Regions from separate parts of the Microaerobacter geothermalis genome, predicted to be linked through region 1. Evidence: predicted binding sites of a transcription regulator. Region 1 holds the regulator's gene; the other holds the start of a gene.
What was found. Region 1 encodes CtsR, which represses protease genes until heat stress. Its sites were predicted from a motif close to ATGGTCAATAAAGGTCAAACA; they were not measured.
Positions count from the first base shown of each region.

Region 2: a site for CtsR is predicted at 4,319-4,339, ahead of clpP (ATP-dependent Clp endopeptidase proteolytic subunit ClpP). Genes of this name have one in related genera too.

Region 1 is NZ_JAKIHL010000051.1:11,144-19,103, reverse strand. It holds gene L1765_RS14665 (hypothetical protein) at 1-472, opposite strand, end outside; gene L1765_RS14660 (HAD hydrolase-like protein) at 659-1,318, shown strand; gene L1765_RS14655 (CtsR family transcriptional regulator) at 1,407-1,871, shown strand; gene L1765_RS14650 (UvrB/UvrC motif-containing protein) at 1,883-2,407, shown strand; gene L1765_RS14645 (protein arginine kinase) at 2,427-3,491, shown strand; gene clpC (ATP-dependent protease ATP-binding subunit ClpC) at 3,507-5,954, shown strand; gene radA (DNA repair protein RadA) at 6,132-7,499, shown strand; gene disA (DNA integrity scanning diadenylate cyclase DisA) at 7,531-7,960, shown strand, end outside.
Region 2 is NZ_JAKIHL010000031.1:31,975-39,934, forward strand. It holds gene rapZ (RNase adapter RapZ) at 1-392, shown strand, start outside; gene L1765_RS11470 (gluconeogenesis factor YvcK family protein) at 407-1,387, shown strand; gene whiA (DNA-binding protein WhiA) at 1,398-2,345, shown strand; gene L1765_RS11480 (HPr family phosphocarrier protein) at 2,392-2,658, shown strand; gene L1765_RS11485 (SIMPL domain-containing protein) at 2,840-3,592, shown strand; gene clpP (ATP-dependent Clp endopeptidase proteolytic subunit ClpP) at 3,684-4,298, opposite strand; gene L1765_RS11495 (guided entry of tail-anchored proteins factor 1) at 4,449-4,880, shown strand; gene L1765_RS11500 (TRAP transporter permease) at 4,928-6,925, opposite strand; gene L1765_RS11505 (DUF1850 domain-containing protein) at 6,894-7,427, opposite strand; gene L1765_RS11510 (TAXI family TRAP transporter solute-binding subunit) at 7,428-7,960, opposite strand, start outside.

The DNA.
Region 1 (7,960 bases):
TTTCCTTATCTCCTACTAATGATATCCAAATTACTTGATTTCCACTAAAATAGTAGTAATTGTCCATTTCCATTCCATAGACATATTGAAGAGTTATTCCGTCTATGGTTATTTCTTTATGATTGGTATAAACTTTGCTGTTGTCCATAAGTCCATTCATACGCCGAAATAATTTTTCTGCATTTCCCTCTTCATTTGATTCAGAAATCCAAACGGTAGCGTGTCCGTTTCTTCCTTGATATTCTAATATAAAAGCATTATCAATAGGAATTTCTTTTCCATGAAGATATCTGATTTGTTCCATGGCTTGAGGCCCTTCGATCTTATTTACCAATGAAAAATCTCCTAGTTTGTAAGGAATTTTGTTTTGATCAAAATTTTCTTGAACGGGTGATGGTTGAAGCAAGGAGTATGACAGCACAATAATTGCAAAAATAAAAACAATAGAAAATAAAATACCTTTCATTTTCATACCTTATCTTCCTTCCTGAGTGAGGTTTAGTGGGAGTGTTATGTTAAAACACTTCATACGAATAAAGTTTTTTACTATCGTTCAGAAACATTATATAGGGAAAAACAGAAAAATAAATGATTATCACACATTTTTCAAACAAATTCCTTAAATTTTAAGAATTTGTAGAAAGCAGAGGGGAAAAATATGCTTAAATATGACAGTGTTATTTTTGATATGGATGGAACCTTGCTACAAACGGAAAAAGTTGCAGTTCCCGCTTTTAAAATGACATTTGATCACTTGAGAAAAGATGGTAAGTATAACGGTGAGACTCCTTCCGAAGATCAATTAATATCATGGCTTGGCTTTACTTTAGATAAAATTTGGGATGGGCTACTACCAAACGCCTCATATGAAATAAAACATTTGGCCAATCATCTGATGTTGGAATATGAGTTACAAATATTGGATGAAGGAAAAGGTGAATTATATCCCGGCGTCTTAGAAACCTTAAAAGAACTTAATGCATCTGGTTTAGCGCTGTTCGTTGCAAGTAATGGATTAGATGATTACATACGGGGAGTTTGTAAGTCTCTTTCCATTTATCATCTATTTAAGGACTTATATAGTGCTGGCCGATTTCAAATTTATCACAAGGAAGAATTAGTAAAAAAATTAGTGAAAGATTATCAGTTGAGATCCAGTGTCATGGTAGGGGATCGGAAATCAGACATAATAGCAGGGAAAAAAAACCACCTGTTTACCATTGGGTGTGATTATGGTTTTGCCAATGATGAAGAATTGAAAGAGGCAAATGTGATCATCCAACATTTTGATGAATTGATTCCTTTGATCCTAGGCTAAAAAAGGGTCTTGCATTTTTATCAAAAATGTGGATATAATAAATTATGAAGGTCAAAGATAGTCAAAGTCAAATCGGGAGGTGAACCTATTGCGGAATGTCTCCGATATGATTGAAAAATATTTGAAGGATATTTTAATGAAAAGTAAAGAAGGGTATATAGAAATACAAAGAAGCGAATTGGCGGAACAGTTTAATTGTGTTCCATCACAAATTAACTATGTGATCAGTACTCGTTTTACGATTGAAAAGGGATATATTGTTGAGAGTAAAAGAGGTGGAGGTGGTTATATCCGAATTTGCCGCTTGGAAACAGATGACGGAAATGAATTGTATTCAACCCTTATGGAACATATCGGGGAGGGGATTTCCCAAGCTGCGGCAGAAGATATTATAGATCATATGTTGTACGCCAAGCTGGTTAATCTCAGGGAAGCTCAAATTATGAAAGCAGCTATTTCAAGGCAGATTCTACCATTTAATATGCCGGTCAGGGATCAAATTAGAGCCAATTTGCTAAGGGCCATGGTTGCTACAATATTTCGAATTTCTTAGGAGGTGGAGATATGATTTGCCAAGGATGTGGGCAGAAACCGGCAACTTTACATTTTACCAAGATACTAAATGGACAAAAGACGGAATTTCACCTGTGTGAAAATTGTGCTAGAGAAAAGGGCGAATTACTTCCAGGGGGTTCAAATGGTTTCTCAATTCATAATTTGTTATCAGGATTGCTCAATTTTGAACCCAATCCAAGCTATGGGGAAGCAACTAGCTATCATCAACTCCAGTGTAAGACATGCGGATTAACATATAGCCAGTTTACTAAGGGCGGAAGATTTGGTTGCAGTGACTGTTATTCATATTTTAAACACCAATTGGATCCGTTGTTCCGAAGAATTCATGGGAACACATCCCACAGCGGAAAAGTTCCCGCCCGTTCCGGTGGTGCAATTAAATTAAAAAGGGAATTGGAAAAATTAAAACAGGAATTGCAGCAATCCATAGCAAGAGAAGAATTTGAACGGGCTGCCCAATTACGTGACAGGATTCGCGATCTGGAAAAAAACATTTCCCAAGATCATCTTTAAAATGGCAGGAGGTGTTTATATGGACTTGCAAAAATTTATAAATAATGCGGTAAGCAATTGGATGAGCGGTGAAGGGGAAGCATCAGATATTGTTATCAGCAGCCGAATTCGATTAGCCAGAAACATTAAAAGTTTACCATTTCCATTTTTGGCGACGGACAGTCAAGCAGAAGAAGTGCTTCAAAAAATAGAACACATATTAAAATCAGCTAAATTTGATGAAAAACTTGAATTGATCAAAATGGAAGAGCTTACTCCCTTAGAAAAAAGGGTTCTAGTAGAAAAGCATCTGATTAGTCCCAACCTTGCGTCAGAGTCACGAAAAGGGGCCGTTATATTAAGCGACGATGAATCGATCAGCATCATGATCAATGAGGAAGACCATCTTCGAATCCAATGTTTATTTCCAGGCCTTCAACTGAAAGAGGCAAAGAAGTTAAGCGATAAGATTGATGATATTTTTGAGGAACATCTAAACTATGCATTTGATGAACAAAGAGGATTTTTAACCTGTTGTCCCACCAATGCAGGAACCGGTTTGCGAGCATCAGTCATGATGCATTTACCGGCCCTGGTTATTACACAGCAAATTAACCGGATTTTATCTGCCATTAATCAAGTAGGCCTTGTTGTTAGAGGATTATATGGAGAGGGAAGCGAAGCGATGGGAAATCTGTTCCAAATCTCTAACCAGATTACCCTGGGACAATCAGAAGATGAAATCGTAGACAATCTGTATAGTGTTGTAAAGCAAATAATTGAACATGAACGACAAGCTAGAAAGAACTTAATGGAAAATTCAGGACTTCACATCAGAGACCGGATTTTTCGCTCATATGGAATTTTATCCTATGCCAGAGTGATGGAGTCAAAAGAAGCAAGTCAACGTTTATCTGATGTAAGATTGGGAATAGATTTGGGGATGATAAAAAATGTTTCTCCGACCGTGTTAAATGAATTAATGATCATGATTCAACCGGGATTTTTACAGCAGTATGCCGGAGGCATCTTATCCCCGGAACAAAGGGATGAAAGAAGAGCAAAGTTAATACGTGAAAGGTTACAGATGGAAAATATGAATTAATGGAGGTGGATTCTTATGATGTTTGGAAGATTTACCGAAAGGGCTCAAAAAGTATTATCTCTTGCCCAGGAAGAAGCGGTTCGTTTGGGCCATACCAGTATCGGTACCGAGCATATATTGCTTGGATTGGTTAGGGAAGGAGAAGGCATTGCTGCAAAAGCTTTAATGGCATTGGGATTAGGGTTAGAAAAGATACAGGATGAAGTAGAATCTCTCATAGGTCGTGGCGGTCAGCAACCTACAAATATTAATTACACTCCCAGGGCAAAAAAGGTGATTGAATTGTCCATGGATGAGGCTAGAAAACTGGGGCACACCTACGTAGGTACTGAGCATATTTTACTGGGCCTTATCCGGGAAGGGGAAGGAGTTGCCGCAAGAGTTCTGAATAATCTTGGAATCAGCTTAAATAAAGCAAGACAGCAAGTATTGCAGTTGTTGGGAAGCAGTGAAGCGATGGCTGGCCAAACCCAAGCAGGAAACCCTTCGGCAAGTACTCCTACATTGGATAGCTTGGCACGGGACTTAACTGCGATTGCTAAGGATCATGGACTGGACCCTGTAATTGGAAGGGCGAAGGAAATAGACAGGGTTATTCAAGTTCTCAGCAGAAGAACAAAAAATAACCCCGTGTTAATTGGAGAGCCGGGGGTTGGGAAAACAGCCATTGCTGAGGGCTTAGCCCAGAGAATTGTAAATAATGAGATACCGGAAACTCTTCGGGGAAAACGAGTGATGACCTTGGATATGGGAACCGTAGTAGCTGGCACCAAATATCGAGGGGAATTTGAGGACCGTTTGAAAAAAATCATGGATGAAATTCGTCATGCCGGCAACATTATCTTGTTTATTGATGAGCTTCACACCTTGATCGGGGCTGGTGGGGCAGAAGGGGCTATTGATGCTTCAAATATTCTTAAGCCCGCTTTGGCAAGAGGGGAGCTCCAATGCATTGGAGCGACAACCCTAGATGAATATCGTAAATATATAGAAAAAGATGCTGCCTTAGAACGAAGATTTCAACCGATCCAAGTAGATGAGCCATCTGCTGAGGAAGCGATAAAAATACTTGAGGGCTTAAGGGATCGATATGAGGCACACCATCGCGTGAAAATAACCGATGAAGCGATTGAGCAGGCGGTGAAATTGTCAGACCGTTATATTTCCGATCGTTTCTTACCGGATAAAGCCATAGACTTAATTGATGAAGCGGCCTCTAAAGTGAGATTAAGTGCTTATACTGTTCCCCCCAATTTGAAGGAACTGGAACAGAACCTGGAAGAAATTAAAAAAGAGAAGGATGCTGCAGTTCAAAGTCAGGAATTTGAAAAGGCTGCATCTCTAAGGGATAAAGAGCAAAAACTAAGAGACCAATTGGAGCAGACCAAGAGGAAATGGAAGGAGCAGCAGGGACAAACGGATTCTGAAGTTACAGCAGAAGATATTGCTCAAATCGTTGCTAGCTGGACCGGAATTCCTGTGAATAAATTAAAGGAAGAAGAAACAGAAAGATTATTGAAGATGGAAGAAATTCTGCATCAGCGAGTAATTGGTCAGGATGAAGCGGTCAAAGCCGTATCAAGGGCTGTTCGAAGGGCAAGGGCAGGATTGAAGGATCCCAAGCGTCCTATTGGATCTTTTATCTTCTTAGGTCCAACTGGTGTAGGAAAAACCGAATTAGCCAGAGCGTTGGCTGAGAGCCTATTTGGTGATGAAGATGCGATTATTCGTATCGATATGTCCGAGTACATGGAAAAACATTCTACCGCTCGTTTAGTCGGTGCCCCTCCAGGATATGTTGGATATGAAGAAGGCGGGCAATTAACAGAGAAAGTAAGGAGAAAACCTTATTCAGTTGTTCTCTTGGATGAAATTGAAAAGGCACATCCTGAAGTATTTAATATCCTCCTTCAGGTACTTGAGGACGGAAGATTGACCGATTCAAAAGGGAGAACCGTTGATTTTAGAAATACCGTTATTATCATGACTTCCAATGTGGGTGCCACTACCATCAAAAAGGGAAGTACCCTGGGATTTACTACAGGTGAGCCCAATAAAGACTATGAAGATATGAAGGATAAAGTGATGAATGAATTAAAAAGTAGCTTCCGTCCAGAATTCCTAAACCGGATTGACGAAGTGATTGTCTTCCATTCCCTGAAGGAAGAACATATCCGCAGGATCGTTTCTCTCATGTCAGAAGAACTGAGAAAAAGATTGAGGGAACAACAAATTGATTTTACCTTAACAGATAAAGCAGAGGCCTTTCTGGCTAAGGAAGGGTTTGATCCCAACTATGGGGCAAGACCTCTGCGCCGGGCAATTCAGAAATATATTGAAGATAAATTGTCGGAGGAGCTATTACAGGGCAATGTTAAAAAAGGTGACACCTTAAAAATTGATGTAGACGATGAAGGGAGATTAACCGTCACTCGAATAGAACCCGTCACCTCAACTTCATAATTCGTGTTTGATAAAGACGGATGTGTATCATCCGTCTTTCATTTGCTCGTTTGCGATCATGCTTTACTTCCTATAATAATGCTTTGCTTTTTCTGCTCTTTTTTCCATTCGTCTGTTATAATAATATAATATGGTATGCAGAGAAATATATTGGATGGGTGACAGGTGAGGCGGGAAATGGCAAAGTATAAATCAAAATTTGCGTGTCAACAATGTGGCTATGAATCCCCCAAATGGATGGGAAAATGTCCGGGATGCTTACAATGGAATACCATGGTGGAAGAAAAAGAAATAAAGGGGAAATCAGGCAGGTCTGGACGTTGGTTAGAAGAAAAGGGGGTTCCTCAACCAATTACAGAAATAGATAGGGAAGACATGCCGAGATTTGACACAGGAATTGGGGAATTAAACAGAGTCTTGGGAGGAGGAATTGTTCCAGGCTCCTTGATTTTGGTGGGTGGAGATCCCGGAATCGGAAAGTCAACTCTACTACTTCAGATGTCCCAATCCGTTGCCTTACACGGAAAAAAAGTGCTATATCTGTCAGGTGAGGAATCCATACGCCAGATCAAATTGCGGGCAGAACGATTGAATGTGAGACATTCCCATTTATTTGTTCTTTCTGAAACGAATGTTGAATCAATTTTGGAAGAGACAGATCGATTGCATCCAGATTTGCTGATTGTGGATTCTATACAAACGATTTATCATCCCGACATTCCATCTGCACCGGGAAGTGTGACCCAGGTCAGGGAATGTACTTCCCACTTAATGAAAATGGCCAAGACCAGGGGAATTGCTACTTTCATTGTCGGCCATGTTACCAAACAAGGAGATATTGCGGGCCCGCGTTTGTTGGAACATATGGTGGATGCTGTTCTTTATTTTGAAGGAGAAAGGCACCATATGTATCGAATTTTAAGAGCGGTGAAAAATCGATTTGGATCAACTAACGAGATAGGGATTTTTGAGATGAAAGAATCTGGTCTTCAGGAGGTTCATAATCCTTCGGAAATTTTTTTATCAGAAAGACCCATTGGAGTGGCCGGATCAACAGTAGTAGCCAGTATGGAGGGAACCCGTCCTGTATTGGTTGAGATCCAAGCGTTAATCTCTCCATCAGGATTTGGACAACCAAGGCGAATGGCAATTGGGGTTGATCACCATAAAGTCTCCCTCTTAATGGCTGTATTAGAAAAGAGGGTAGGGATTTTACTCCAAAATCAAGATGCCTTTGTTAACGTTGCCGGGGGAGTCCGGTTAGATGAACCTGCCATTGACCTCTCCATTGCTGTTGCCATTGCTTCTAGTTTTCGAGATAAACCAACACATCCTAAGGATGTGATCATTGGTGAGGTTGGTTTGACCGGTGAGGTAAGAGGTGTCTCAAGAATAGAACAAAGGGTAAATGAAGCCAAAAAATTGGGTTTTAAGCGAATCATTATCCCAGAAAAAAATAGATGGGGATGGGAAATTCCTTCTGATATCGATATAATAGGTGTTCATTCGGTTGGAGATGCTTTGGATGTGGCTATAGGGGGTTAATCGTGTGGAAGAGATAAAAAATGATAAATTTATGAGAGAAATTTTACAATTTGTTGCTCCGGGAACGCCTTTTCGGACTGGGCTTGATAATGTATTAAGGGCAAAAACAGGCGGCTTGATTGTGGTTGGTTACGGCCCGGAAGTCATGGAATTGGTAGATGGTGGATTTCGTATAGACTGTGAATATTCACCGGCTTCTTTATATGAATTGGCGAAAATGGATGGGGCCATTATTTTAAGTGATGATGGAAAAAAAATATTATTTGCTAATACTCAACTTATCCCTGACTCTTCTATTCCTTCATCAGAAACAGGAATCAGACATCGAACAGCAGAGCGTTTGGCCAAGCAAACCGGAAAGTTGGTGGTTTCCATATCTCAGAGGAGAAATGTCATAACCTTGTACAAAGGAAATTTCCGCTATGCTCTCAAAGATATGGGGGTCATTTTAACAAAAGCTA
Region 2 (7,960 bases), on a different contig from region 1:
CAACTCTTGCTTCCCGGCATTTTTCTGTTCATGTGATGTCCTTTGGATTTAAATATGGGATACCCTTGGATGTGGATTTGGTGTTTGATGTTCGATTTTTGCCTAACCCCCACTATATTGATGGATTGAGAGTAAAAACAGGAAAAGAGCAGGAAGTTTACGAATATGTGATGAAATGGCAGGAGACACAAGAGTTTTTGGATAAATTGATGGGGCTTATTAACTTTTTGCTTCCTTACTATGAAAGGGAAGGGAAGAGTCAGGTGGTTATTGGAATTGGCTGTACAGGAGGGAAGCACCGCTCCGTAGCCATAGCGGAATATATTCATCGTGACCTCCTTTCCAGATATGCCACTTGGGTTGGTCATCGGGATATTGAGCGGGATCGATAAGAAAGAGGTGTCCTATGGAACGGAAATGGGAAGGGGAGGGGCAAACATTTCGGGTGGTCGTCATCGGTGGAGGAACTGGACTATCCGTGTTATTAAGGGGATTAAAAGAACTACCCTTTTTTTTGACTGCTATTGTCACCGTTGCCGATGATGGGGGAAGTTCCGGTGTTCTTCGGGAAGAGATGAAAATGCCGCCGCCGGGTGATGTGCGAAATGTTTTGCTGGCCCTTGCAGATACGGAACCTTTATTGGAAAAAGTTCTTCAGCACCGGTTTGTCAATGGTTCAGGTTTGGCAGGACATAGTTTGGGTAATCTGCTCATCGCCGCCATGAAGGAGATTACCGGAGATTTTGTATTGGCGGTAAAGGAATTAAGCAAAGTCTTGGCCGTTAGGGGAGAAGTGCTTCCGGCAGCCAATCAAGCTATCGTTTTAAAAGCGGAATTGGAAGATGGAACCATTGTTTCAGGGGAGTCTCTTATCCCTAAATCAGGGAAAAAAATAACTCGTGTTTTTTTGCATCCAAAGGATGTAAAGCCTTTACAGGAAGCTTTGGAGGCTCTTAAACAAGCGGATGCCATCATCGTTGGGCCGGGAAGCTTGTACACCAGTATTTTACCTAATTTACTTGTTCCTGGAATTGTTGAGATGATCCGATCTTCCTCGGCTTTGAAGATCTTTATATGTAATGTGATGACCCAACGGGGAGAAACGGAAAATTATTCAGCCGCTGATCATATTCAGGCCATCCATGATCATGTGGGATCTTCCCTTTTTCAATATGTGATCGTGAATAATCAGCAGGTGGATTCCTCTGTTCTTTCCAGGTATGTATTGGAAGGAGCAAAACCAGTAGCGTTTGATGAAGAGAGATTATGGAACTTTGGATATCGGGTGATTGCAGATCAATTTTTAAAATATCATACCCATTTACGCCACGATGCGGGAAAATTAAGTAAAACCATTTGGGAGATTCTCCTCCGTCATCGGAAATGAGGTGTTTTTTTTGTCATTTGCTGCAAAAACTAAAAAAGAGTTAACCACTTTAGAAACAAAGCCTTGCTGTCAACGGGCTGAACTGGCAGCAATTATCCGGATGAATGGTGTGTTGCAACTTGGCAGAAAGCCCTTCGTTTTGGAGATTACAACCGAAAATGCAGCCATTGCCCGCAGAATTTATTCTTTACTCAAGTCGATATATCAGATACATTCTGAGCTTTTGGTCAGAAAAAAAATGAGACTAAAGAAAAACAATATCTATCTCGTTCGTATATCAAATCAAGTGATCGAAATCCTAAAAGATATGGAGGTATTGGGAAATGATCTCTCTTTAAACAACGGAATCCCAAAGGAACTAATCAAATCTCCTTGTTGCAAGCGGGCGTATCTAAGGGGAGCTTTTTTGGCAGGAGGTTCTGTCAACCATCCAGAGCGTTCCTCCTATCATATGGAGATTTTTTCAACCCATCAGAAGCACTGTCAGGATTTGACTGATCTTTCCAATCAATTTCATTTAAATGCAAAATGTATTGAACGGAAAAAAGGACATGTCATGTATATTAAAGAAGGGGAAAAGATTACTGAATTCCTGAATATTATCGGCGCCCATCAGGCCCTTTTATATTTTGAAGATGTCCGAATCGTCAAAGATATGAGGAATTCCGTCAACCGATTGGTGAATTGTGATACGGCCAACTTAAATAAAACCGTTGGAGCTGCTATGAAGCAGATTGAAAATATCCATTTGATTGAAAAAGAAATTGGTTTAGATCAACTGCCGGAACGGTTAAGGGAGGTTGCTCTCCTTCGTCTTCAGCATCCCGATATGAGCCTAACGGAATTAGGCGAATTAATCCCATCTGGAAAGGTAAGCAAATCGGGGGTTAATCACCGGCTTAGAAAAATTAATGAAATCGCTTTAAAAATAAAACAAGCAAAGGGATACACTCCATAATATTCCATGGTATAATAAAAAAAACGACGGACATGGGGGGTTTTAAATGGCATATCAACAAAAAGTAACGGTTAGATTAAAAACTGGATTACAGGCAAGACCGGCTGCTTTATTTGTTCAAGAAGCAAACCGCTATCGATCTGAAATTTTTGTGGAAAAAGAAGATAAAAGAGTAAATGCAAAAAGCATCATGGGAATCATGAGTTTGGCCATTCGCACGGGAACGGAAATCACCATTTATGCCAGTGGAAACGATGAGGAACAGGCCGTGAATCATTTGTCTCAATTTGTCAACCAGGAGCAAGTGGGTTAACATATCAATTTATAACTCGATGGGTCAGGTATAGGTATGTTTTGTTTAAATATGTCGAAAATGAAAAACCGCTGATCAGCGGTTTTTTTCACGGTTAGAATATATAGCTGCAACTTTTCTTTCCTTTCCATCGTCTAATGGATTGAATCGAGAATCGTAAAAATGTTGGGAGGATGGTATGATGAAAGGTATTGTTAAGAAGTTGGGATTTGTGGTTGTCGCAATAGGTTTGGTTGCAGGATTATCCATTTACTCTCCATTGGGAGGGTTGGGAAGTGACCAGCCTACCTATGCAGAGGAAATACAAACCAATGTGATCCAGGTTCAAGGGAAGGGCAAACTCACCGTTGTTCCTGATATAGCCATGGTTAATTTAGGAGTAATGACTGAGGATCGAGATGCTTCAGTGGCAATCCAGCAAAATTCAAAGATATTTGAAGATGTGAGAAGGGCAATTCTTTCTTTGGGTATTAAGGATAAAGATATTAAAACCGTTTCTTTTACGACTTATCCCCAATATAATTGGAAGGAAAATCAACAGGAATTAAGAGGTTATCAAGTGAATCACATGATTCAAGTAACCTTAAGAAATACAAAGGATATTGGAAAGGTGTTGGATGCCGCTAGTAAAGCGGGAGCAAACCGGGTGGAAAATATCAGATATACCACAGATAAGACCGATGAATATGAAAAAGAAGTGTTGAAACTTGCCCTTAAGAATGCAAGGGAAAAGGCGGACGTGATTGCAGCTGCGATTGGTAAGCAGATTACTGATGTAGCAAAGGTCACCCAACTGGGAGTCCCATATTATCCCGATTACTATTCAAACTATTCCATGGAAGTAGCCGCAAAAGCAGGCTATGCTGCGGATACAGTAATTACACCCGGGGAAATTACTATTGAAACCACCGTTGACGTTACGTTTAGGTATTGATCCATTCAAATTAAATCGAATGATCAAATCCAAACCCTGCTAAGTCGGATTCAGCAGGGTTTGAACTCATATTATTCGTTTTTTACTTATTTTATTTGTCTTTTGGCGCACTTGTAATGATGCTATCAACGAGACCGTAGGCTTTTGCTTCTTCTGCAGACATAAAATAATCGCGTTCCGTGTCTTTCTGAATTTTTTCCAAGGGTTGTCCTGTACGTTCAGCCAACACTTGATTCAATCTTTCTCTCATTTTAAGGATACGCTTGGCCTGAATCTCAATATCGCTAGCCTGACCCTGAGCTCCTCCGAGAGGTTGATGAATCATTACTTCACTATTGGGAAGGGCAAACCTCTTACCCCGGGCCCCTGCAGCTAACAGAAATGCTCCCATAGAGGCGGCAATTCCAATACAGATGGTAGATACATCAGGTTTAATAAATTGCATGGTGTCATAAATAGCCATTCCGGCAGTAATTGAACCACCAGGACTATTGATATATAGATGAATATCTTTTTCAGAGTCTTCCGCTGCGAGGAACAACAGTTGGGCAACAACACTGTTTGCCAACCAATCATCAATTGGTGTTCCAAGGAAAATAATTCGGTCTTTTAAAAGACGGGAGTAAATATCATAAGCGCGTTCGCCGCGATTGGTTTGTTCAATAACTGTAGGTACTAAATTCATGGTTTTCCCCTCCTTTTCTATGTCGATCTTATTTTACAATAAAGGTCAAAAAAGGTCAAATAAAAAATCTCTTAACTTTTATTTCTTTCATTCACAAGGTTTACCTTGTGGGATATAATTGAAATGATAGAACTTGTACGGCGAGAATTCAAATGTTTAGGAGGATTTCAAATGATTGATGATCGGCTGAAGAGAATGGAAGAAATGCTTGCAAACCTCATTCATATTGTAGGAAATATTCGTTCCGATCAGGAAGCCATGTGGGAAGAACAGAGGCAAATGAGAGCAGAACTGCAGGATGTGAAGACAGAACAAAGGCAAATAAGAGCAGAATTGCAGGATGTGAAGACAGAACAAAGGCAAATGAGAGCAGAACTGCAGGATGTGAAGACAGAGCAGATGTCGATGAAAGAAAGTATTCTATGGCTGAAACAAGAACAAGAATCCATGAGAAAAGAAGCCGCTGAAAGGCATGAAGAAATCTTAAATCGCCTATCATTTATTGAAAGAGATGTTGAACATACTTGGGAAAAAACTGCCCGAAATGAACGGGAAATTGCTCGTGTCAAGAAACAGTTGGAAGCTAATTTATATCGTGAGTAAGAATAAACGACTCCCTTTAATTCTATGGGGAGTCGTTTATTCATCCATTATATTCCTTCTTTAATTTGTATATTTTGCTTTGGATTTTTCCAATATTGTTGAATGGCTACTATGCCTAGAAGAGCAAATCCAATTATATCCGTAATCATTCCTGGGACAATAAGGGTTAACGCTCCAGCTGTAGCAATAAGCCTGAGTAGAATAGGAATTTGGCTCTTATAATATCCTTCAACAGCGGCACTAAGCGCAATCACCCCAATGATGGAAGTCACCATGACCCAAAGGGTTTCTGTCCAGTGGGACAGATCCTGAAGGAGTAGTTCATTGGAATAGACAAAGACATAAGGAACAATAAACCCTGCCAGGGCTAGACGCAGGGCCTGGATTCCTGTTTTGTTGGGATCCCCTCCGGAAATTCCCGCTCCAGCGAAGGCAGCCAAAGCAACGGGAGGTGTAATATTGGCAAAGATCCCGAAGTAAAACACAAACATATGAGATACAAAGGGTGGAACTCCCATCTGCAATAAGGCTGGTGCCGCCAGCGTTGATGTAATAATATAAGTGGGAATGGAAGGAAGTCCCATACCCATGATCATACTAGCAATCATGGTGTAAATAAGTGTTAGAAATAAACTTCCTTGACCAAGAACGAGAATGGACTGGGTTAATTTGGCCCCCAAACCAGTAAGGGTTGTGACTCCCACAATAATACCGACGATGGCTGTGGACATGGCTACGCTGAGGGCAGCCCGGACTCCGTCCTCCATCGCCTTTAAAATATCCCTTATTCCCATCCGAGTTTTTTTGGAAAAAGCAGCAACAACAACAGATAAGACGATGGCAAAAAAGGCGGCAAAGATCGGTGTTCTTCCGGTAAACAGGAGATAAATCAAGACGACAATGGGAATTAGCAGATGGCCGCTGGTTAATATGACCCTTTTCAGGTTTGGCAGTTCTTCCTTGGGAAGTCCAAGCAATCCTCTCCGTTTAGCCCGCAGGTGAACGATCATAATGACTCCAAGGTAATAGAGAACGGCCGGAAGAATGGCAGCGATGGCTATTTCCGAATAGGGCTTGCCCAAGGTTTCAGCCATGATAAAAGCTGCTGCACCCATGACAGGAGGGATGATTTGGCCTCCGACCGAGGCAGCAGCTTCCACTGCTCCGGCAAATTCCGGCCGGTAACCTACCCGTTTCATCATCGGGATTGTAAATGCACCGGTAGTCACCACATTTGCTAATGCACTGCCGTTTATGGATCCTAGAAAACCGCTGGAAATCACGGCAACCTTAGCAGGGCCTCCGGTTGATCCGCCGGCCATTCCCATAGCCACATCATTAAAAAACTGCCCCATACCAGATCGGTTGAGAAAAGCTCCAAACAGAATAAACAGGATAATATATGACGCCGAAACGGCCAAGGCAGTACCATATATTCCTTCTGTTGTCAGGTACATGTATGCAATTAACTCTTCCAGAGGCTTTCCGCTGTGTTTTAGTAGGCCCGGCATGTAATTACCGAAATAGGCGTATAAGAGGAACAGAATGGATATAATGGTCAAGGCCCAACCTATAATTCTCCGGCTGCCTTCTAGCACGAGAAGTATCAGTAACCCTCCGAAGAACAGATCCCAGAAATTTGGCGCAAAAATGAACATTCGATCGATGATTCCTTGATAATCAACAAATATATAACCGGTAATCGATAAGGACAACAGAGCAAAAATCACGTCAATGACAGACATTTTCGTACGGGAAGCCCTTTTATAAGCCGGATACAGGAGAAAAACAAGGGCCATAATGACCCCGATATGAAGGGATCGATGTTTCAAGGCGTCTAATGGGCCCATGTATGCCGTATATAGCTGATAAGCAGCTAAGGAAATGGCAAGTAAGGAAATGATAAATTTCCAGGGTCCGCTATGAAATTGCCGATATCGAAATTCATTATCCAGTTTTTCAAGGAGCTTCAAATGGTCCTTTTGTTCTGGTTGTTGAGTGTTCTCTGTTGCTTTATGGTGATTTTTGTGGGGTTTCAGGGACATAGGATGCCTCCTTTCTCAGTATGCGGTATTTCCAATATTGAAGGGGAGAAACCCATTCTTTTTGTATGGAAACATATTCACCGTCATCCACCCATTGATAGAGTGGATATACATGGTTGTTGATGATTAAACGATGCTTGGAGTACTTGGACACTCCGATGTCCAGGGAAGGGACAACGACATCAAACCCTCTTGCTACAAACCAATCTCCATCCAAGAAAAATTCTCTGCCTCCTGTATCCGGAGTTCCAGCACCGAAGGCTTTGAAACGTGATTCAATCAATTGTATCTCTCCATTTGTCGTTAATCGAAAGGTTTCCTTCCACTGCTCAAGTTCAACAGAGTGCATCCACTGTAAGGAAAACGTATCATCCTCTAGGAATTCTGTTGCAATAAGCCGGCCTGTCCGCTGCTCACGAATGGTGAGAGCGGACAGAACGGGCATAGTAGATATGAGAATGATCATCAAGATACAGAAGAGAAAGAGAATCCTCTTAAACAATTATTTCAGCACGCCTTTTTCTTTGAAATATTTCTCTGCTCCCGGATGAAGGGGAAGCGGCAGTCCATCGGGACCCTTTTCCAACTTGATTGCTTTTGCGGCGTTATGGGTATCCATCAGGGCTTGCAAATTTTCAAAGAAGGTTTTTGTTAATTCATAGACAGCCTGTTCATCCAATTCTTCATAGGTAATCAAGATATTCTTAATAACAGCCGATGGAATATCTTGATCCAATCCCTTATAGGTACCTGCGGGAATCACATCGAGAGTAAATGCAGGGTAGTCTTTCTTTAAGATGTCCACAATTTCCTGGGGAATTGGAACCAGATTCACATCTTTTGTCGTTGCTAATTCCATAATTCCTGAATTGGGAAGTCCAGAAGAGATAAAGGCTGCATCCACTGTTCCGTTTTTAATTCCATCTATCCCTTCACTGAAAGATAAAAAGTCTTCATTAATATCATCATAGGAGATGCCTGCTGCTTTTAGGATGCGATTGGCCATAATTTCCGTTCCGCTTCCTGCTGCTCCTA